2 regions of the Pseudomonas sp. LRF_L74 genome follow, and region 2 is predicted to be linked to the other one. Evidence: riboswitches for the same ligand, from Rfam matches in the RefSeq annotation. Region 2 holds a riboswitch; the other holds the start of a gene.
The links. Region 2 has a riboswitch for cobalamin ahead of ACSZPK_RS06505 (CbtB domain-containing protein). Riboswitches for the same ligand answer to the same signal wherever they lie in the genome.

Region 1: linked by a shared signal. The riboswitch ahead of ACSZPK_RS14900 (TonB-dependent receptor) and the one ahead of ACSZPK_RS06505 (CbtB domain-containing protein) in region 2 are both predicted to bind cobalamin.

Annotation. Positions count from the first base shown of each region.
Region 1 covers NZ_CBFFRH010000005.1:285,906-290,165, forward strand. The annotation lists gene ACSZPK_RS14900 (TonB-dependent receptor) at 1-1,770, opposite strand, end outside; cobalamin riboswitch at 2,025-2,229, opposite strand; gene ACSZPK_RS14905 (TonB-dependent receptor) at 2,363-4,260, shown strand, end outside.
Region 2 covers NZ_CBFFRH010000002.1:351,188-355,447, reverse strand. The annotation lists gene cobM (precorrin-4 C(11)-methyltransferase) at 1-562, opposite strand, end outside; gene ACSZPK_RS06515 (cobalamin biosynthesis protein) at 601-1,008, opposite strand; gene ACSZPK_RS06510 (CbtA family protein) at 1,008-1,712, opposite strand; gene ACSZPK_RS06505 (CbtB domain-containing protein) at 1,728-1,913, opposite strand; cobalamin riboswitch at 1,993-2,195, opposite strand; cobalamin riboswitch at 2,267-2,454, shown strand; gene cobW (cobalamin biosynthesis protein CobW) at 2,553-3,602, shown strand; gene cobN (cobaltochelatase subunit CobN) at 3,615-4,260, shown strand, end outside.

The DNA.
Region 1 (4,260 bases), on a different contig from region 2:
ATCGTACTCGGCCCGCACCAGCGCGGCATTGGCCGACAGGCGCACCTCGTAAGGCAGGGTCAGTTCCAGACTGGCCTCGATGCCATCCGAGGATTGCTGGCCGATTTGCTGCTGTATGTTTGAGTTCTCCGGGTCAGCGCTGAGCAGCTTCTTCTTGACGATATGGTAGGCGGCCAGGGTCCACTCCCCACGCCCATCGAGCAGCAGTTGCTTGATACCGACCTCCGTCTGCCTGGCCTTGGTCAGGTCCCAGGTCTGCTGCGTCGCGCTGAGGGTCAGCAGGTTGCTCACACCCTCGGTGCTGGTGGCGTGCTGGGCGTAGAGCGACAGGTTCTCGCTGAGCGCGAAGACCAGGCCGGCGCGCCAGTTGTAGCCGGTCAGGCTGCGGTCGCTGCGGCTGTCGCTGGCGATGTCGGTACGATCCAGGTGCACCTGGTCGCGGCGCACGCCGATGACCAGCGATAAGCGTTCGCTGAGCCGGGTGCGGTTCTCGGCGAACAACGAGAATTGGCGCGCCTTGCTGCTGTCGCGCGAGCGATAGGGATCGTTGCTCAGGTAGCCACCGCCGCCGGACTGGCCGAGCGGAACCAGGTCGGTTGCGGTGTTGCCGAAGTCATGCTTGCGCAGGAAGCGGATCGAGTTGTAGTCGGCACCGACCACCGTACGGCTGTCGAGGCCGAACAGCGTGTGCTCGAAGGTGAGGCTCTGGCGATCGCCAACCTGCTCCTGGGCATGCAGGATGCGGATGAAGTCGCTGCGCTCGACCAGGCCGCCCGACTGCCAGCGATAGCTCTCGGCATTGCGCCAGCTGCGCTGGGTCTTCATGTAGTACAGCTGGTTGCTGGCACTGATGCTGTCGCTGATGCGCCAATCCGTGGTCAGGCGCGTCGACTGATCGTTGTAGTGCAGCACCGCATCGTCGACGTTGTAGTTCTTGTCGCGCAGGCTTTCCCGGTAATGACCGTTGACCAGCGGCGTGCCCTGGTATTGCTGCGGCTTCTGGTCGGCATTGTCATGGGCCAGGGTGAAGCTCAGGTCGGCGTTGGCCTGCCAGCGCAGCGCCGCGCTTACCGCCAGGCTTTTCGAGTCGCCGCGATCGACCCAGCCGTTGCTGGCCTGCTGGTTGAGGTTGAAGCGGTAGCTCAGGCTGTCGCTCAGCGAGCCGCCGCTGTCCAGCGCCGCCTGCTGACGGTCATCGGAGCCATAGCCCAGGCGCAGATGATTGCGGATCTCGCCCTCGAACGGTTTCTTCGGCACGACGTTGACCACCGCGCCGGTGGCGCCCTCGCCGTACAGCACGGAGGCCGGGCCGCGCAACACATCGATGCGCTCCACGGACCAGGTATCGACCGGAAAGGTCACGGTGCCGTTACCGACATACAGCCGCGTACCGTCGTACAACTGCATGATCGAGGAATGCCCGGTAAAGCCACGGGCCGACAAGGCGGTGCCGCCGTTGCCGGGTGAGCCGACGAAGGTGATGCCCGGCGAACGCGTCACCGCGTCCTGCACGGTGAGGTTGTTGCGCTCGTCGATCTGTTCACGCGCCAGGCTGCTGGTGCTGGCTGGAGTCTGCAGCGGGGTCAGGTCAAGGCGCGAGCCCGCGGGCAGTGGCGTATCGAGTGTCGGCTGGGGCGCCTCATGGGTCGTTTCGGTAATGGCCGTGGACGGCAGGGCCAGGGAATCGGCGGCCTGGGCCGGCGCAGCCAGCAGCAGGCACGGTGCCAGGCTGGCACCGGACAGGACAACGAACAGGGAATTACGGGACATGTCGTTCCAACTCGCAACAGGAATGAATGAATCCCGGAGGGAACAACGCATGAGGCATCGCGGGCGCACTTCGCCCACGGAAACCGGCCTGCGCCCGCCCACCGCGGGTTTGCCAAACGATGTTTCACAGACTGCGTGAAAACGTAGCGAGCGAAGGTCAGGCAAGACAAAAAACGGCGAAAAAGCGCAGTTTACGAGCTGTAAATGAGCATTTTGAGCCGGTTTTTAACGCCGCATGACCGAGCGCAGTAGTTTTTGCACAGTCTGCTCAGGCCGGTCTCCGGGCTTGCGAGGGTCGTGAAGCATTCACCTTCCCATGCCGTGGCACAGTGGTCTGTCGAATGCGTCGCTCGCTTACCGTTGCGGGGGCAGCACCGGACTTGCCATGGAAATGGCGCACCGGTTTCCCGTTTCACCCCATGCACGGCGGCATGAGGCACCTGAAACAGGCGCGCATCTGACCATCGAACCCTCTACGCGTCAATCTCCGTCGTCTCGGCGGCGCCGCCGAAGCGAACCCGCTGAAGAATCTGTGGACTGTAAATTGATATGTTGTAACATTGCAATTCCACTTTCCCAGGAACACCTTCCGATGTCCGTTCGACTCCTATCCAGGCTGACGCCGCTCGCCGCCGCGCTGCTCATGGCCAACAGTGCATTGGCCGACCAACCCCTGACGCTCGATCAGCAGGTGATCACCGCCAACCCGCTGAAAAGCCAAACCCTCGCCTCGCCGACCAGCGTGGTCGAGGGCGATGACCTGACCCTGCGCGAGTCGGCGCAGTTGGGCGAGACCCTGAAGAACCTGCCGGGCGTGTCTTCCACCTATTTCGGCCCGGTCGCCAGCCGCCCGGTGATCCGTGGTTTCGATGGCGACCGTATCCGCGTCCTGCGCAACGGTGTCGGTGCCCTGGATGCCTCGTCGCTGTCCTATGACCACGCGGTGCCCTACGACTCGGCCAACGCCGAGCGCATCGAAGTGGTACGCGGCCCGGCCGCCCTGCTCTATGGCGGCAGCGCCGTCGGCGGCGTGGTGAATACCTTCGACAACCGCATCCCGACCGAGCCGGTCGAGGGTGTGCATGGCGGTGGCGAACTGCGCTATGGCGGCGCCGACACCAATCGCAGCGCCGCCGGCAAGCTGGAGGCTGGCGACGGCAATTTCGCGCTGCACGTAGACGCCAACTCGCGCCAGTTCAACGACACGCGCATCCCCGGCTACGCCCATTCCAGCGAGCAGCGCGCCATCGACGGCGACACCGACAAGCATCGGGTCGGCAACAGCGACGGTCGCCAGGACGGTGGCGCTATCGGTGGTGCCTACCACTGGGACCATGGCTACGTCGGCCTGTCCTACGACGAATACGATGGCAACTACGGCTCACCGGCCGAAGACTCGGTGCGCATCGACATGGAGCAACGCCATTCCGCCATGGCGGCCGAAATCCGTGACCTGCAAGGCCCGTTCAGCTCGGTGAAGCTGGACGTCGGCCACACCACCTACGAGCACCGCGAAATCGAGGACGGCGAGGTCGGCACCACGTTCAAGAACGAGGGCTACGAAGCCCGCGTCGAAGCGCGTCACAAGCCCATCGGCCCGGTCGAAGGCGTGGTCGGCGTGCAGGTCGCCAGCAGCCAGTTCCAGGCCCTCGGCGAAGAAGCCTTCGTGCCGCAGACCGACACCGACAGCACCGCCCTCTTCGCCCTGGAGAGCTGGCAGGCCAGCGAGCGCTTGAACCTGACCCTGGGCGGGCGCCTGGAACACACCAAGCTGAGCCCGGATGCCGAAGGCAACGAGCGTTTCGAGGGCACCGACGAAAAACACAGTTTCACCGCCGGCAGCCTGTCGTTCGGCTCGATCTACACGCTGACCGATATCTGGTCGCTGGCCGGCACCCTGAGCTACACCGAGCGCGCGCCAACCTTCTACGAGCTGTACGCCAACGGCCCGCACGAGGCGACCGGCACCTATGAAGTGGGCGACGCCAACGCCGAGAAGGAAAAATCCTGGTCCACCGACCTGGCCCTGCGCTTCGACAACGGCACCCACAAGGGCAGCGTCGGCGTGTTCTACAGCCGTTTCTCCAACTACATCGGCCTGCTCGGCAGCGGTCGCTACCTGGATGAAGACGGCCAGGAAGTCGCCGCCGGCGATGACGAAGCCCTGCCCGAATACCTGTACAGCGGCGTAAAAGCCGAGTTCTGGGGTGTCGAGGCGCAGGATCTCTGGCGCCTGGCGCAGACCCCCTACGGCGATTTCGCCCTGCAAAGTTCGGCGGACTACACCCGCGCCAAGAACAAGGACAATGGCCAGCCGCTGCCGCGTATCTCGCCGCTGCGCCTGAACAGCGCCCTGCTGTGGAACTACCAGAGCTGGCAGGCCAGCTTCGGCGTCGAGCACGCCAGTGCCCAGCGCCGGGTGCCCAACGAGGAGTTGTCCACCGACGGCTACACCACGCTCAACGCCAGCCTGGGTTATCGCTTCGACGT
Region 2 (4,260 bases):
CCACCGCGATCGGGCAATCCGCTCCGTAGTGCGGCAGCAACTCGGCGACAATGCTGGGCAGTTGGCCAACGCCCAGATGGATGGCCATGGTCGCGCCATGACGGGCAAGGTCCCCAAGCTGCTCGCCTTCCGGCATTGGCGATTTGCTGGCGTAACGGGTGAGGATCACCGTCTGCGACACTTGCGGCAGGGTCAGCTCGCTTTCCAGCAACGCCGCGCAGGCAGCCGTGGCGGTAACACCGGGAATGATCTCGAAGGGAATGCCCAGCGCGTGCAGATGACGGATCTGCTCGCCAATAGCGCCGTACAGCGAGGGATCGCCGGAATGCACCCGCGCGACGTCCTGGCCCTGCTCATGGGCAGCCTGGAGCAAGGCGACGATCTGCAACAGATTGAGCTCGGCGGTATTCACCACCCGCTCGGCCGAATGTCCTTGCAATACGGCCTCGGGCACCAACGAGCCGGCATAGAGAATCACCGGACAGGAACGGATCAAACGCTGGCCCTTGACGGTGATCAACTCGGGATCGCCAGGGCCGGCACCGATGAAGTAGACGGTCATAAGACTTCCATGAAGAACAGGCTCGTGGGCCGATGAAGCTACAAGAGCGAGATCGCCAGTGCCACGGTTGCCTGGGCGTTCTTGCGTTTCCCGACCAGCAGCCGGGCAGGCGCACCGCTCGCTATTTCCGCCTGGGCCAATGCGCAGGCCTCGGCGACGCCAGCACTGCCGCTGACCTGTCGAACCAGATCGGACGAGTCGCTGAGGCCAGCCTGGTACGACGCAAGCTGCTCGGCAGCCAGATAGAAGACAGGCAGGCCAAGTCGCTCGCCCAACTCGCGGATACCACGCTCATCGGTTTTGTTGGCACTACTGGCCAGGGCGGAGAGATCGGTCGCCTGCAAATCCTGATCGGCAAGGACGCTCAAGAGCAGATCATGCAGCGCATCCGCCGGGCAATCGCGCCGGCAACCAAGGCCGGCGACGATCAGCGAGCGCCCAGGCATCAGGCGTTGCGGCCACGCCCGTAGAACCAGGCGGCTGCCAGGCCCAGGGCGGACCAGAATAGCGCATTGGTGACCAGCGAGGCGATGATGAAGCGCTGCTCCAGCGACTCCGGCGCCAGGCTTTCATGGACCTCGGGTTGCGGCGCGCCGATCAGGTGCGGGATGGCCAATAGCACGACACCGAGAATGCGCAGCAGCCAGTTGCGCGAGAAGGCGATCAGCCCCAGACCGGCAGCCGTGGCCACTGCCGTGCCGACCCACCAGTATTGGCGCAGCAGCAGGTCGGCGGCAGCGGTGCCCGGCAGTTCCGGTGGCAGGCCCGAGGTCGGCGCCAGCACGAAGGTGGCGAAACCGGCCAGGCCCCAGAGCAGGCCCTGCCAGGTCTTGCCCGGCGCACGCAGGGTGAACAGGCCAGCCAGCATCAGAGCGAAACCGACAGCCACCACCAGATTGGCCAGGCCCGTGGAGAGCAGGCGCTGCCAGCCATCTTGCGGCGACCAGGCCTCGCCATCGTGACTGTGCTCGTGGGCAGCGGCGCCAGCCTCATGGCTGTGCTCGGCCATCGCCTCGGCGGCAGGTTCGGCGTTTTCGTAGGTTTCGGCTTCGAGAATCAACGGCGTGACCCACAGGCTTTGCAGCAGGGTCAGCACGATGGCGGCAAGCAGGCCGGAAAAGCCTGCCGTCTGGGCGATACGCTTGATCATGCGCTGGATTCTCGATCAGTGGCAGGGAAATGCCGAGCTGTGACGAGTGTCGTGGGCCGCGTTATGCACGGCTTCGACATGGGAGAAGCCGGCAAAGAAGATCAGCGCAGCGCCGAATACCACGCTGAGCGATGCCGCAGCCAGGCGCTGCGACAGGGGAAGCGGAAGGGATGCCGAAGCCGATACGGTGCTGCTGGACATGGTGCGAGCCTTCTATTCATGGGCGATGGAAGAGCACAGCACGATAAAGGCGCCGGCGCGTGCCCGCCCACCGCGGGTTGCCAAACTGGATATTCAGGCCGGTCTCCGGGCTTGCGATGGCTGCCTGAGTGCAGCGGGGATCGACCTTCCCACATCGAACGATGCAGTGGTCACGACGATCCCGGACATTCGCTTACCGTTGCGGGGGCAGCGCCGGACTCGAACCGGCTTCCCGTTTCACTTCGCGCGACGACGCGAAGCACCTGAAAAGTCGCGCTAGGACACCACGAAGCCCGCTTTGCGTCAACATGTTGCCAAGCGCGCGAAGATTGACCCCGCGCCAGGCCATACGTAGCCTTGCGCTCTTTCGAGGTTCTCCACGCAGGTGGAGCTAAGAGGGAACACGGCAAGCCGTGGCTGCCCCCGCAACTGTGAACGACCGAAGCCCTTTCAATTGCCACTGCGCTGACGCGGGAAGGCGAAGGGTCGGCGGCAAACGCCGGTCGTGAGCCAGGAGACCTGCCTCGTCAACGCTTTCGATAACCGGGCGGGGTGATCCGGTGATGCCTGGTCGCCAGCCGATTCTGGTGCCTGCCATCCTGTTGCCCGCTCGCCGCTCACTCAGACGCAGGGCTCTCCATGAAAACGCTCGCCAAACTCCCCGTCACCATCGTCACCGGCTTCCTCGGTGCCGGTAAGACCACGCTGCTGCGCCACATGCTGGAGCACGCCGAAGGCCGGCGCATCGCGGTGATCGTCAACGAGTTCGGCGAGTTGGGTATCGATGGTGAAATCCTCAAGCAGTGCGCCATCGGCTGCACCGAGGAAGAAGCCAACGGCCGCGTCTTCGAACTGGCCAACGGTTGCCTGTGTTGCACCGTGCAGGAAGAGTTCTTCCCGGTGATGCGCGAACTCGTGGCCCGGCGCGGCGACCTCGACCACATCCTCATCGAAACCAGCGGCCTGGCCTTGCCCAAGCCCTTGGTGCAAGCCTTCAACTGGCCGGAAATCCGCAACGCCTGCACCGTCGACGCAGTGATCACCGTGGTCGACAGCCCGGCCGTGGCCGCCGGCACCTTCGCCGCCTTCCCCGACCAGGTCGATGCCCAGCGCAAGCTGGACCCCAACCTCGACCACGAATCGCCACTGCACGAACTGTTCGCCGACCAACTCGCCAGCGCCGACCTGGTCATCCTCAACAAGGCCGACCTGCTCGACGCCGAGGCCCTGGCGACGGTGCGCGCCGAAGTGGCCGAAGAACTGCCGCCAGCGGTCAAGGTCATCGAAGCACACAGCGGTTCCCTGCCGCTGAACGTGTTGCTGGGCCTGAACAGCGAGACCGAGTTGCACATCGACGGGCGCAAGACCCACCACGATGAAGAAGAGGACGACCACGACCACGACGAGTTCGACTCCTTCCCGGTCGCGCTGCCAGAGGCTGACGAAGCACGCTTGCTGACAGCCCTGAAAGGCGCAGTGGCCAAGCACGGCATCCTGCGTATCAAGGGCTTTGCGGCGATCCCCGGCAAGCCTATGCGCCTGCTGCTGCAGGGTGTTGGCCAACGCTTCGACAAGCATTTCGACCGAGCCTGGAAAGCCGAGGAGCCTCGGGTTACCCGCCTGATCGTGATTGGCCAGGAACTGGATCACAGCGCCATCGCGGCCGAGCTGAAGGCCGCACTGGCGTAAGCACGGCAAATCATGCACCTCCTGCGCACCCAGCCCGGCCAGCAACTGCCGGCCGACAGCATCGCCGACCTCGGCCAGACCCCGGCCGAATTGGTGATCCTCTGCACCGGCGACTCGCACCTGTCGCTGCTGGCCGAGGTGGCGCGCCATCTGCCCGAGGACTACCCGACGCTGCGCCTGGCCAGCCCGGCGCAACTGGGTAACCACGCCTCGGTGGACTTCTACGTCGAACAGGTGCTCAAGCACGCCAAGGTCATCCTCATCTCGGTGCATGGCGGCGTCAGTTATTGGCGCTACGGTATCGAGCGCCTGGTCGAGCTGAGCAAAGCCGGGGCAACGCTGATACTGGTGCCCGGTGACGACCAGCCAGATCCCGAATTGACCAACCTGGGCAACGTCGCTGCCGAGGATGCCGAACGCCTGTGGCAGTATCTGCGCCAAGGCGGCGTGGACAACGCCCGGCAGTTTTTCCAGTGCATCGCCAATCGCTACCTGGAGCGCGACTACACCTGGCAAGCACCACATGCCCTGCCCCGCGTCGGCCTTTACCATCCTGATAAAAGCAACGCCTCGCTGGATGACTGGCGCGCCGACTGGCAGCCCGATGCGCCGGTCGCCGCCCTGCTGTTCTATCGCACCCACGTACAGGCGGCGAACA